2 regions of the Sporomusa intestinalis genome follow, and region 2 is predicted to be linked to the other one. Evidence: riboswitches for the same ligand, from Rfam matches in the RefSeq annotation. Region 2 holds a riboswitch; the other holds the start of a gene.
The links. A riboswitch is a leader RNA that binds a small molecule or an ion and turns the genes downstream of it on or off. The one in region 2 is predicted to bind FMN.

Region 1 (4,582 bases), 2.6 Mb from region 2:
TTATGGGCAAATTCTTTGATCGGTTTAACCTGTGGTTTGACCACATTACCGAGAAATATTCCAACGGTGTCCGCCATTCCATCCGCCGGGCCGGCTTATGGGGTGTAGGGCTGGCAGTTATCGTCATTCTGTGTGTCGGTATGCTGCGAGTAATTCCTTCGACCTTCGTTCCCAACGAAGACCAGGGCTTCATGCTATCGGTCGTCAGCCTGCCTGAAGCCGCCAACATGAACCGCACCCGGGCCATTGCCACGCAGGTCGGCGAAATTTACCGTTCGCTGCCAGGCGTGGAGAATACCATGGAGGTAGCCGGCTTTGATATTCTCGCCGGCGGCCAGAAGTCGAACGGCGCCATGGTTATTGCCGGCCTGGAGCCCTGGTCGGAGCGAACTGAACCCCATACCCAGCTTAATGCAATTCTGGGTCAGGCCATGGGCAAAGTAAGCGCAATACCGGAAGCCACCGTTTTTGCCTTTAATCCGCCTGCCTTGCCGGGAATCGGCGCCGTCGGCGGCCTCACCTTTATGATCCAGGACCGGGGCGGCTCTACGCTGGAGGAGATAAACAATGTATCCCAGCAATTTATTGCCGCCGCCAGAAAACGGCCCGAGCTGGGCATGGCTCAATCAAGCTTCCGCGCCGATACCCCCTCTTACCGGTATGATGTAGACCGGGAAAAGGCCAAAGCCCTGGGAGTTCCCGTCCAGGATATTTTCACCACCCTCCAGACCTTCCTGGGTGGTGTTCAGGTCAATGACTTTAACCGTTTTGGCCGGACCTACAAGGTTATGTTGCAGGCTGAGCCCGAATTCCGCGCCGATGTGGACGCGACCCGCTTCTTCTATGTGCGCAGCTCTGCCGGTACGATGGTCCCGCTCAATACACTGGTCACCCCGGTTGCCACCAGCGGTCAGACCCTGATCAAACGCTTTAACGGTTACCCGGCAATGCAGATTAACGCCACCACAGCAGCCGGTTACAGCTCCGGCCAGGCCATGCAGGCCCTGGAGGAGGTGGCGGCTGAGGTGTTACCCTCAACCTTCACCTATGAATGGGCTGATTTAAGCCGGGAGGAAAAGCTGTCCAGCGGTCAAACACCTGTTATTTTCGGCTTTGCGCTGCTCTTCGTGTTCTTGTGCCTGGCAGCGTTGTATGAAAGCTGGAATATCCCCTTTGCCGTATTGCTGTCAGTGCCCACAGGCATTTTAGGTTCCGTGCTGTTCCAATATGCCCGCGGCCTGGAAAACAGCGTCTACATGCAGATCGGCCTGGTCATGCTGATCGGCCTGGCGGCCAAAAATGCAATTCTGATCGTAGAATACGCCAAAGTCAGAACCGACAAGGGCATGGAGCCTGTGCAAGCGGCCATAGAGGCTTCCAAACTCAGACTGCGGCCAATTCTAATGACCTCGTTCGCCTTTATCCTGGGCTGCATTCCGCTGGCCCTGTCAACAGGCGCCGGTGCCGCCGCCCGCACGGCCCTGGGAACAACGGTCGTGGGTGGCATGATCATGGCCACCGGCCTGGGAATCTTCCTGGTTCCTGTATTATTTGTTGTGATTGAATACGGGACTGCTAAATACAAGAATTTTAGACAAAAACGCAGCGTCTAGTATGATGAATTAGCAAAGATCCGTAGACAGGAAAACTGTCTACGGATCTTTTTCTTTATCTTTGCTCTTTAGAGGCCAAGGCCTGCCGGTACTGGACAATATCTGCCACAGTGACTACCGGCATGTTATTCTTTTCGGCAAACGCTACTATTTCCGGCAGGCGGGCCATCGTCCCATCCGGATTGGTAAGTTCACATAAGACACCATATGGCTTCAGGCCGGCCAGCCGCATGAGGTCAACATTAGCCTCCGTATGGCCTGGGCGTTCCAGGACACCGCCGGGGCGCGCTCTTAATGGAAATACGTGCCCAGGGCGCCGCAGATGATCCGGACAGGCCTGTTCGGCGATCGCCGCCTGCACTGTCGTAACCCGGTCGGCCGCAGAAACCCCTGTAGTAACGCCGCTTGCAGCCTCAATGGATATAGTAAACGCCGTTTGAAAGTGGCTGGTATTATTCTCCACCATCAGCGGCAGAGCCAATTCTTCCGCCTTTTCTGCCGGCAGGCACAGGCAGACAATCCCGCTGCCGTCGCGGATAAGCATTGCCATCTGCTGCGGAGTCAATGACTCCGCAGCAAAAAATATATCGCCCTCGTTTTCCCGCTGTTCATCATCAGTAACCAGAATACCCTGCCCTGCGCGCAATGACTTAAGTGCCTGTTCCACCCGGGCACCAGAATTGCCAAACCGGGCTAATAACTGCTGATTCAAAGTAGTCGCCTCCTATATTTAGTCGACTCACCCGAATCAGGGCGTTGGGGACAGCTAGCACTGCTGTCAGTAACCAGCTAACTGTCTCATCCTCTTTCATCCGGACTATACCGTCGGCTCTGGCTTCTCACCAGATCTGCTGACCTCCTGCAAGCAGGAGCGCTCGCGGGCTCCCCAGTTGCCTGGGATACCGCCGGTGGGGACTTGCACCCCGCCCTGAGAATAAGTCTGACTATAGAATACTACTTTCACCGGGATTGTCAAGCCCGGAAAAATGCCGGCAAGCGTCTTAATCAGCCTGGTTTGCTTTTACTTCCGGCTTTACCTTAAACCACACGGCATACATGGTCGGCAGAACAAGCAGGGTCATCACGGTTGCGCCCAGCAAGCCGCCGCTGATGGCCACCGCCATCGGCCCCCAGAACGTGCTGGGAACCAGGGGCAGCATGCCAAGGATTGCCGCCGCCGCCGTAAGCATAATGGGGCGGAGTCTCAGTACGGCGGAGTTGATGATGGCCTCCCACGGCGCCTCGCCGGCTTTGATATGCTGTTCAATCTGATCAATCAGAATGACCGAGTTCCGGATAATCATCCCGCTAAGGGCTAAAATCCCGAGTTCAGCCACAAAACCCATCGGCCGGCCTGTTAGCAGCATGGTCAGGCTGACCCCGATGATGCCAAGCGGAGCGGTCAGAAGAGTCAGGATCATCAAAGATATATTCTGCAATTGCAGCATAAGCAGGATAACAATAGCCACAATCATAATCGGCACCGTTTTCAGCAAGAAGTCAATCGAGGTCTGGCTTTTTTCAAACGAACCGCCAATCTCAATACTATAGCCGGCAGGCAGGCCGGCGCGGACTGATTTTAGACTTTCATACACTTCCTTGGTGGCATCATTACCGGTTACACCGGGGCTTACCTCTGCTTGCACCGTAATCGTCGGCTTCAGGTTATGACGCCAGATTACCCCTTCTTCCGCAGCGTAGCTTATTTGGGCAATTTGCTCTAAAGGCACAAATTTGCCGTTGCCGATGTGTACCGGCAGGTCTTTGATACTGCCTAAATCCTTGCGGTTCTGCGCATCTAAACGGAACACAATGCCAACCGTCTTATCCTGCTCATAATACTCGGCAATGGCGGCGCCGGACAGCTGGCTCTGTAAATCCTGAGCCAACCCCTGGCTATTGAGACCAAGCGTTCTGGCCTTGTCCTGGTCAACCGCTAAATGCATAACTTTGCTTTTTTCATTCCAGTCAAAGTTAATCTTTGTAAGGTTGGGATTCGCAGCCATCGTCTCACTGACCTGTTTTGCAATTGCCCGGACTTGCTCGTGGTCATAGCCGCTAACCCGCAGCATAACCGGGTATTCTGAGGGAGGACCGGTTTGAATCAGCTTAACATGGCCCCGCACATTAGCAAAGTTTTCGTCAAACAACTTATCAATTTTCATCTGCAGCGCCTCACGGGCCTGGAGGTTTTTGGCAACAATAATAAACTGGGCATAGTTGTTCGTGGGCAGCTTGGGCTCTATAGTAAGAATAAAGCGGGGTGCGCCTTTGCCGACATAATAGCTGTAACTCTCAATGTCCGGGTCACCGGCGAGGCTGTCAGCCAGTTTTTGGGCTTCCTGCCCGGTTGCGGCCAGCGAGGCTCCTTCCGGCAACGTCATCTCCACAATTAGCTCCGGCCGGACTGAAGGCGGGAAAAACTCCTGTTTGACAAACTGTAATAAAAAGATCGAGCCAGCAAAACAAACCGCCGTTATGACAAGCACCAGCTGCTTGTGCTTCAGGCACCAAACAAGGGTCTGCCGGAACAGCCGGTAAAACCTTGTATCGTATATATCACGGCCCGGCCCGGCGGTATGTTTGGGTTTGATCAGCTTATACCCCAGCAGCGGCGTTACCATAACAGATACAACCCAGGAAATTACCAGGGCAATGGTGATAACCGGGAATAAACTGCTGGTAAATTCGGCCGCCGCCCCCTGCGAAAAACCGATGGGTATAAAGCCGGCACAAGTGATAAGGGTGCCTGTGAGCATCGGAAAAGCAGTAGCGGTATAGGCGTAGCAAGCCGCCTCAAAGCGCCCCCACCCCTGCTCCAGCTTTACGGTCATCATCTCAATAGCGATGATGGCATCATCCACTAATAAGCCCAGAGCCATGATTAAGGCCCCCAGCGATACCTTGTGCAAATCTATCCCCTGGATCTCCATACCCACAAAGATCCCGGCAATAACCAGAGGGATACA
Region 2 (4,582 bases):
ATAAAGCCGGGGAGCGGGTGGAAAAAACGGTAGAAGGTATTGGCCAGGTACGGGTGCAAGTATATATAAACGAAAAATTATTGCAGGAACAAACAATATAGGAGGCTCATCATGTGCTGAAAGGTATTGTGGTAAAAGCCTATAACAGTTACTACTATGTACAGGCCGGCAGTAGAATCGTCACCTGCAGTCTCCGTGGCCGGTTTAAAAAGGAGCGCTTTTCCCTCCTGGTGGGCGATGAGGTGACCTATACCATAACCGGCCCGGACAAAGGCGTCATTGAAGAGATCCTGCCCCGTCGCAGCATGCTGAAGCGGCCAATGGTAGCCAATGTGGACCAGGTTGTTTTAACCTTTGCCGCTGTCAATCCGAATATCAATACAACGCTAGTGGATAAGTTTCTGGTTATTGCCGAATTTTCTGAGCTGGAAATAATCCTCTGCATTAACAAGATCGATTTATCGAATACGGAATCTATCGCCGAATTAGCCGGGCTGTATGAACAGATCGGGTATAAGGTGCTTACCGTTTCCGCCCGGCAGGGCATAGGGATCGATGTATTACGCTCGCTGCTTTTTGATAAAATCAGCGTATTTGCCGGCCCCTCCGGTGCCGGCAAATCAACTATTCTAAATGCCGTTCAGCCCGGACTGGAGCTCATGACAGGAGACGTCAGCCACAAAATCGGCCGGGGCAAGCATACCACACGGTTTGCCGAGCTTATGCCGGTGAGCGGCGGCGGTTTTGTCGTTGATACTCCGGGATTCAGTTTCACCGAGTTTAACGATATAGAGGAAGCGCATCTGATGGACTATTTCCCTGATATAGCCAGGCTGGCGCCAACCTGCAAATTCAGTTCCTGCCTGCATCACCGGGAGCCCCAGTGTGCCGTTAAACAGGCCGTCGCCAACGGACTCATACGTCAGGAAAGGTATCAGTCCTATATTGAGATATTAACTGAAATCAGAGAAAGCAGGAAGGACTACTAGATGACTACGCCGATTAAAGTTGCCCCTTCTATTTTATCTGCCGATTTTTCACACTTAGCGGCGGAAATACTTAAAATTGAACAGGCCGGAGCCGACTGGGTACACATCGATGTTATGGACGGCCACTTTGTCCCTAACCTAACCTTTGGCGCGCCGGTTGTCGCGGCCATCCGTCCTGTCACCAAACTACCTTTTGACGTTCATTTAATGGTCAGCAACCCCCAGGACTTTGTTGATCCTTTTGTAAAAGCCGGCGCCGATATCATTACGGTTCATGCGGAGACCGCCCCGCACCTGCACCGCCTGATTCAAACCATTAAAGAGCGGGGAAAGAAAGCCGGCGTATCTTTAAATCCCGCAACACCGCTCTCAGTAGTGGAAGAAGTGCTTGGCGACATTGATATGGTCCTGATCATGAGCGTCAATCCGGGCTTTGGCGGTCAGCAGTTCATACCGGCTGCAGTTGACAAGATTGCCCGTCTGCGGGCGATGCTTACTGCCCGCAGACTCACTGTTGATATTGAGGTAGACGGGGGCATTAATGCGGTTACGGCCCGTAAGGTTACGGCTGCCGGCGCCAATATCCTGGTTGCCGGTTCCGCCGTATACGGCGCCCCGGACATAGCGGCAGCAATTAAGGCCATCCGGGGTCTTGATTAATTTGGCGCTTAATGGTAACATAGGTAGTAGCTAATTTTATATTCAGCCTTTGGGGCAAGGTGAAAAAGAGAGATCTTTTGATTCCTGACCGGCGGTACAGCCCGCGAGCCGTTATACGGCTGATCTGGTGCAATTCCAGAGCCGACAGTATAGTCTGGATGGTAAAAGGCGTATATGCTGCCATAATGGCAGTTACTGAATTTTCCCTTTAACTGTTGATAGCCCCAAAGCTAATCAACAGTTTTTATTTTACCTGTACTGGGGGACTTTTATGGATGAGTATTACATGCAGCAGGCACTGACAATCGCTCAGTACGCTCAGGGCCGGACCAGCCCTAATCCAATGGTAGGCGCTGTTATCGTCAAAGACGGCCGCATTGTCGGCCAGGGGTGGCACCGGCAGGCAGGCACGCCCCATGCTGAGATTCATGCTTTGATCCAGGCAGGCGACCTGGCGAGAGGGGCCACCGTCTATGTGACGCTCGAGCCATGCTCTCATCACGGCCGGACCGGGCCCTGCGCCGATGCCCTGATTCAAGCCGGTGTCAGTAAAGTTGTTGCCGCCATGACTGATCCCAATCCGCTGGTTGCCGGTAATGGCTTTAACCGCCTCCGGGCAGCCGGCATCCAAGTTGTGGAAGGTGTTCTGTCAGCAGAAGCAGCCCGCCTCAACGAAGTGTTTATTAAATGGATGGTTACCGGCGGCATGCCCTGGGGGGTTCTCAAAACAGCCATGTCTCTTGACGGCAAAATTGCTGCTTATACCGGTGACTCTAAGTGGATAACCGGCGCAGCGGCAAGAGCGTATGTCCATCAACTCCGCGATACGTATGCAGGTATTCTGGTAGGTATCGGTACGGTGCTTGCCGATAATCCGGAATTAACTACCCGCTTGCCCGCGGCTGGCCGCAATCCGGTGAGGATTATTGTTGACAGTATGGCCCGTACGCCGCTGACTGCGAAGGTAGTAACCGACGGCCAGGCGCAAACCATTATCGCTGTCAGCCGCGAGGCCCCGGCTGACAGGGTTGCCGCTCTCGGCAGCCAAGGCGTTGAGGTACTAACGCTTGACCAGACACCGGCAGGCATCAACCTGCGCCAGCTGTTTAAAATATTGGGAGAACGCCGCATTACCAGTATATTGGTGGAAGGTGGCGCCACGATCAATGCGTCAGTGCTTGCAGCCGGTTTAATCGATAAAGTCCACTGCTTCATTGCTCCGAAAATAATTGGCGGCCACACCGCGCCAACCCCGGTAGGAGGCACAGGCTTTCCGGCTGTAGACCAGGCGCTTGGACTGGAGGACCTGAAAACGGAAGCCTTAGGCACCGACATTTTACTTACCGGCTATATAACCGGACGGGAGGGACACAATGTTTACCGGACTTGTGGAAGAACTCGGCCAAGTTAAACAAATCGCGAGAGGCGCCAAATCTGTGCGTCTGACCGTAAGTGGCCGCAAAGTACTGACAGATGTTAAGCTTGGCGACAGCATTGCCGTTAACGGCACCTGCCTCACCGTTGTCGACTATGGCCGTGACTGGTTTACTGCCGATGTCATGCCGGAAACAGTTGACCGGACAGCCCTGGCTGAACTCCAGACCGGCGACACGGTCAACCTGGAGCGCACGCTCCGGGTTGGCGATCGCCTCGGCGGGCATATCGTCAGCGGTCACATTGACGGTGTCGGTCTGATTCTGACCAAGGAACAAAATGACAATGCCGTTATTGTCAGAATTAGTGCCGGCCCCGAAGTTATGCGCTATGTTATTAACAAAGGCTCCGTTGCCATTGACGGCACAAGCCTTACTGTCGTCGACTCCGGCCCGGACTGGTTTACCGTTTCCCTGATTCCCCATACGGCGGCCCTGACTACCGTAGGGCTAAAACCAGCAGGCAAGCAAGTAAATTTAGAAGCAGACATCATCGGCAAATATGTTGAAAAACTGCTTGGTCTAAAACCGGACAGCAAGCCGGCTGACAGGATAACGCTCGGCTTTCTTGAACAGCACGGCTTTGCCCGCTGAGCAATACACGGCCAGGTAATGAAACGGAGGAAGTTGGTTATTATGAAATTCAATACGATTGAAGAAGCGATTGAAGATATAAAAAATGGTAAAATCGTAGTCGTTATTGACGATGAGGACCGGGAAAACGAAGGTGACCTTGTGATAGCGGCCGAAAAAGTAACCCCTGAAGCCATCAATTTTATGGCTACCCACGCCCGCGGCTTGATTTGCATGCCAATTATCGGCAACAGGCTTGATGAACTCGGCATTGGGGCTATGGTCGCTGAGAATACGGACAATCATTGTACGGCTTTTACAGTCTCCATTGACGCCAAATCAGTGACAACCGGCATATCGGCCCAGGAAAGGGCAGCCACTGTACAGGCAGTGCTTGATCGTAAAACAAGGAGCAGTGACCTGAGACGCCCCGGGCATATCTTCCCGCTCAGATACTGTGAGGGCGGTGTGCTGCGCCGTACAGGACATACGGAAGCGGCTGTGGATTTGGCCGTATTGGCCGGCCTGTATCCGGCCGGCGTAATCTGCGAAGTAATGAATGAAGATGGCACAATGTCCCGGACGCCGGAATTAATGGAGTTTGTAAAAAAACATGAACTGAAACTCATAACCATAGCCGACCTGATCAAATACCGGAAACAACATGAACGGTTTGTTACCAGAGCGGCCGAAACCAACCTGCCGACCAAATATGGTGATTTCCGCCTCATTGCCTATGAAAGTCAACTGGATAATCAGTGCCATATTGCCCTGGTAAAGGGGGATATTACCAATAAGCAAAATGTATTGGTGCGGGTCCATTCCGAATGCCTGACAGGTGATGTTCTCGGATCTCTGCGCTGCGACTGCGGCGATCAGCTGGCTCATGCCCTAAAACGCATCGAACAGGAAGGCAGCGGCGTATTG

Region 1: linked by a shared signal. The riboswitch ahead of ribB (3,4-dihydroxy-2-butanone-4-phosphate synthase) and the one ahead of ribD (bifunctional diaminohydroxyphosphoribosylaminopyrimidine deaminase/5-amino-6-(5-phosphoribosylamino)uracil reductase RibD) in region 2 are both predicted to bind FMN.

What each region holds. Positions count from the first base shown of each region.
Region 1 covers NZ_AP042390.1:5,517,253-5,521,834, forward strand. The annotation lists gene ACZ481_RS25600 (efflux RND transporter permease subunit) at 1-1,613, shown strand, start outside; gene ribB (3,4-dihydroxy-2-butanone-4-phosphate synthase) at 1,669-2,325, opposite strand; FMN riboswitch at 2,410-2,553, opposite strand; gene ACZ481_RS25610 (efflux RND transporter permease subunit) at 2,615-4,582, opposite strand, start outside.
Region 2 covers NZ_AP042390.1:2,599,465-2,604,046, reverse strand. The annotation lists gene pknB (Stk1 family PASTA domain-containing Ser/Thr kinase) at 1-101, shown strand, start outside; gene rsgA (ribosome small subunit-dependent GTPase A) at 114-989, shown strand; gene rpe (ribulose-phosphate 3-epimerase) at 990-1,649, shown strand; FMN riboswitch at 1,691-1,823, shown strand; gene ribD (bifunctional diaminohydroxyphosphoribosylaminopyrimidine deaminase/5-amino-6-(5-phosphoribosylamino)uracil reductase RibD) at 1,921-3,060, shown strand; gene ACZ481_RS12195 (riboflavin synthase) at 3,023-3,676, shown strand; gene ACZ481_RS12190 (bifunctional 3,4-dihydroxy-2-butanone-4-phosphate synthase/GTP cyclohydrolase II) at 3,719-4,582, shown strand, end outside.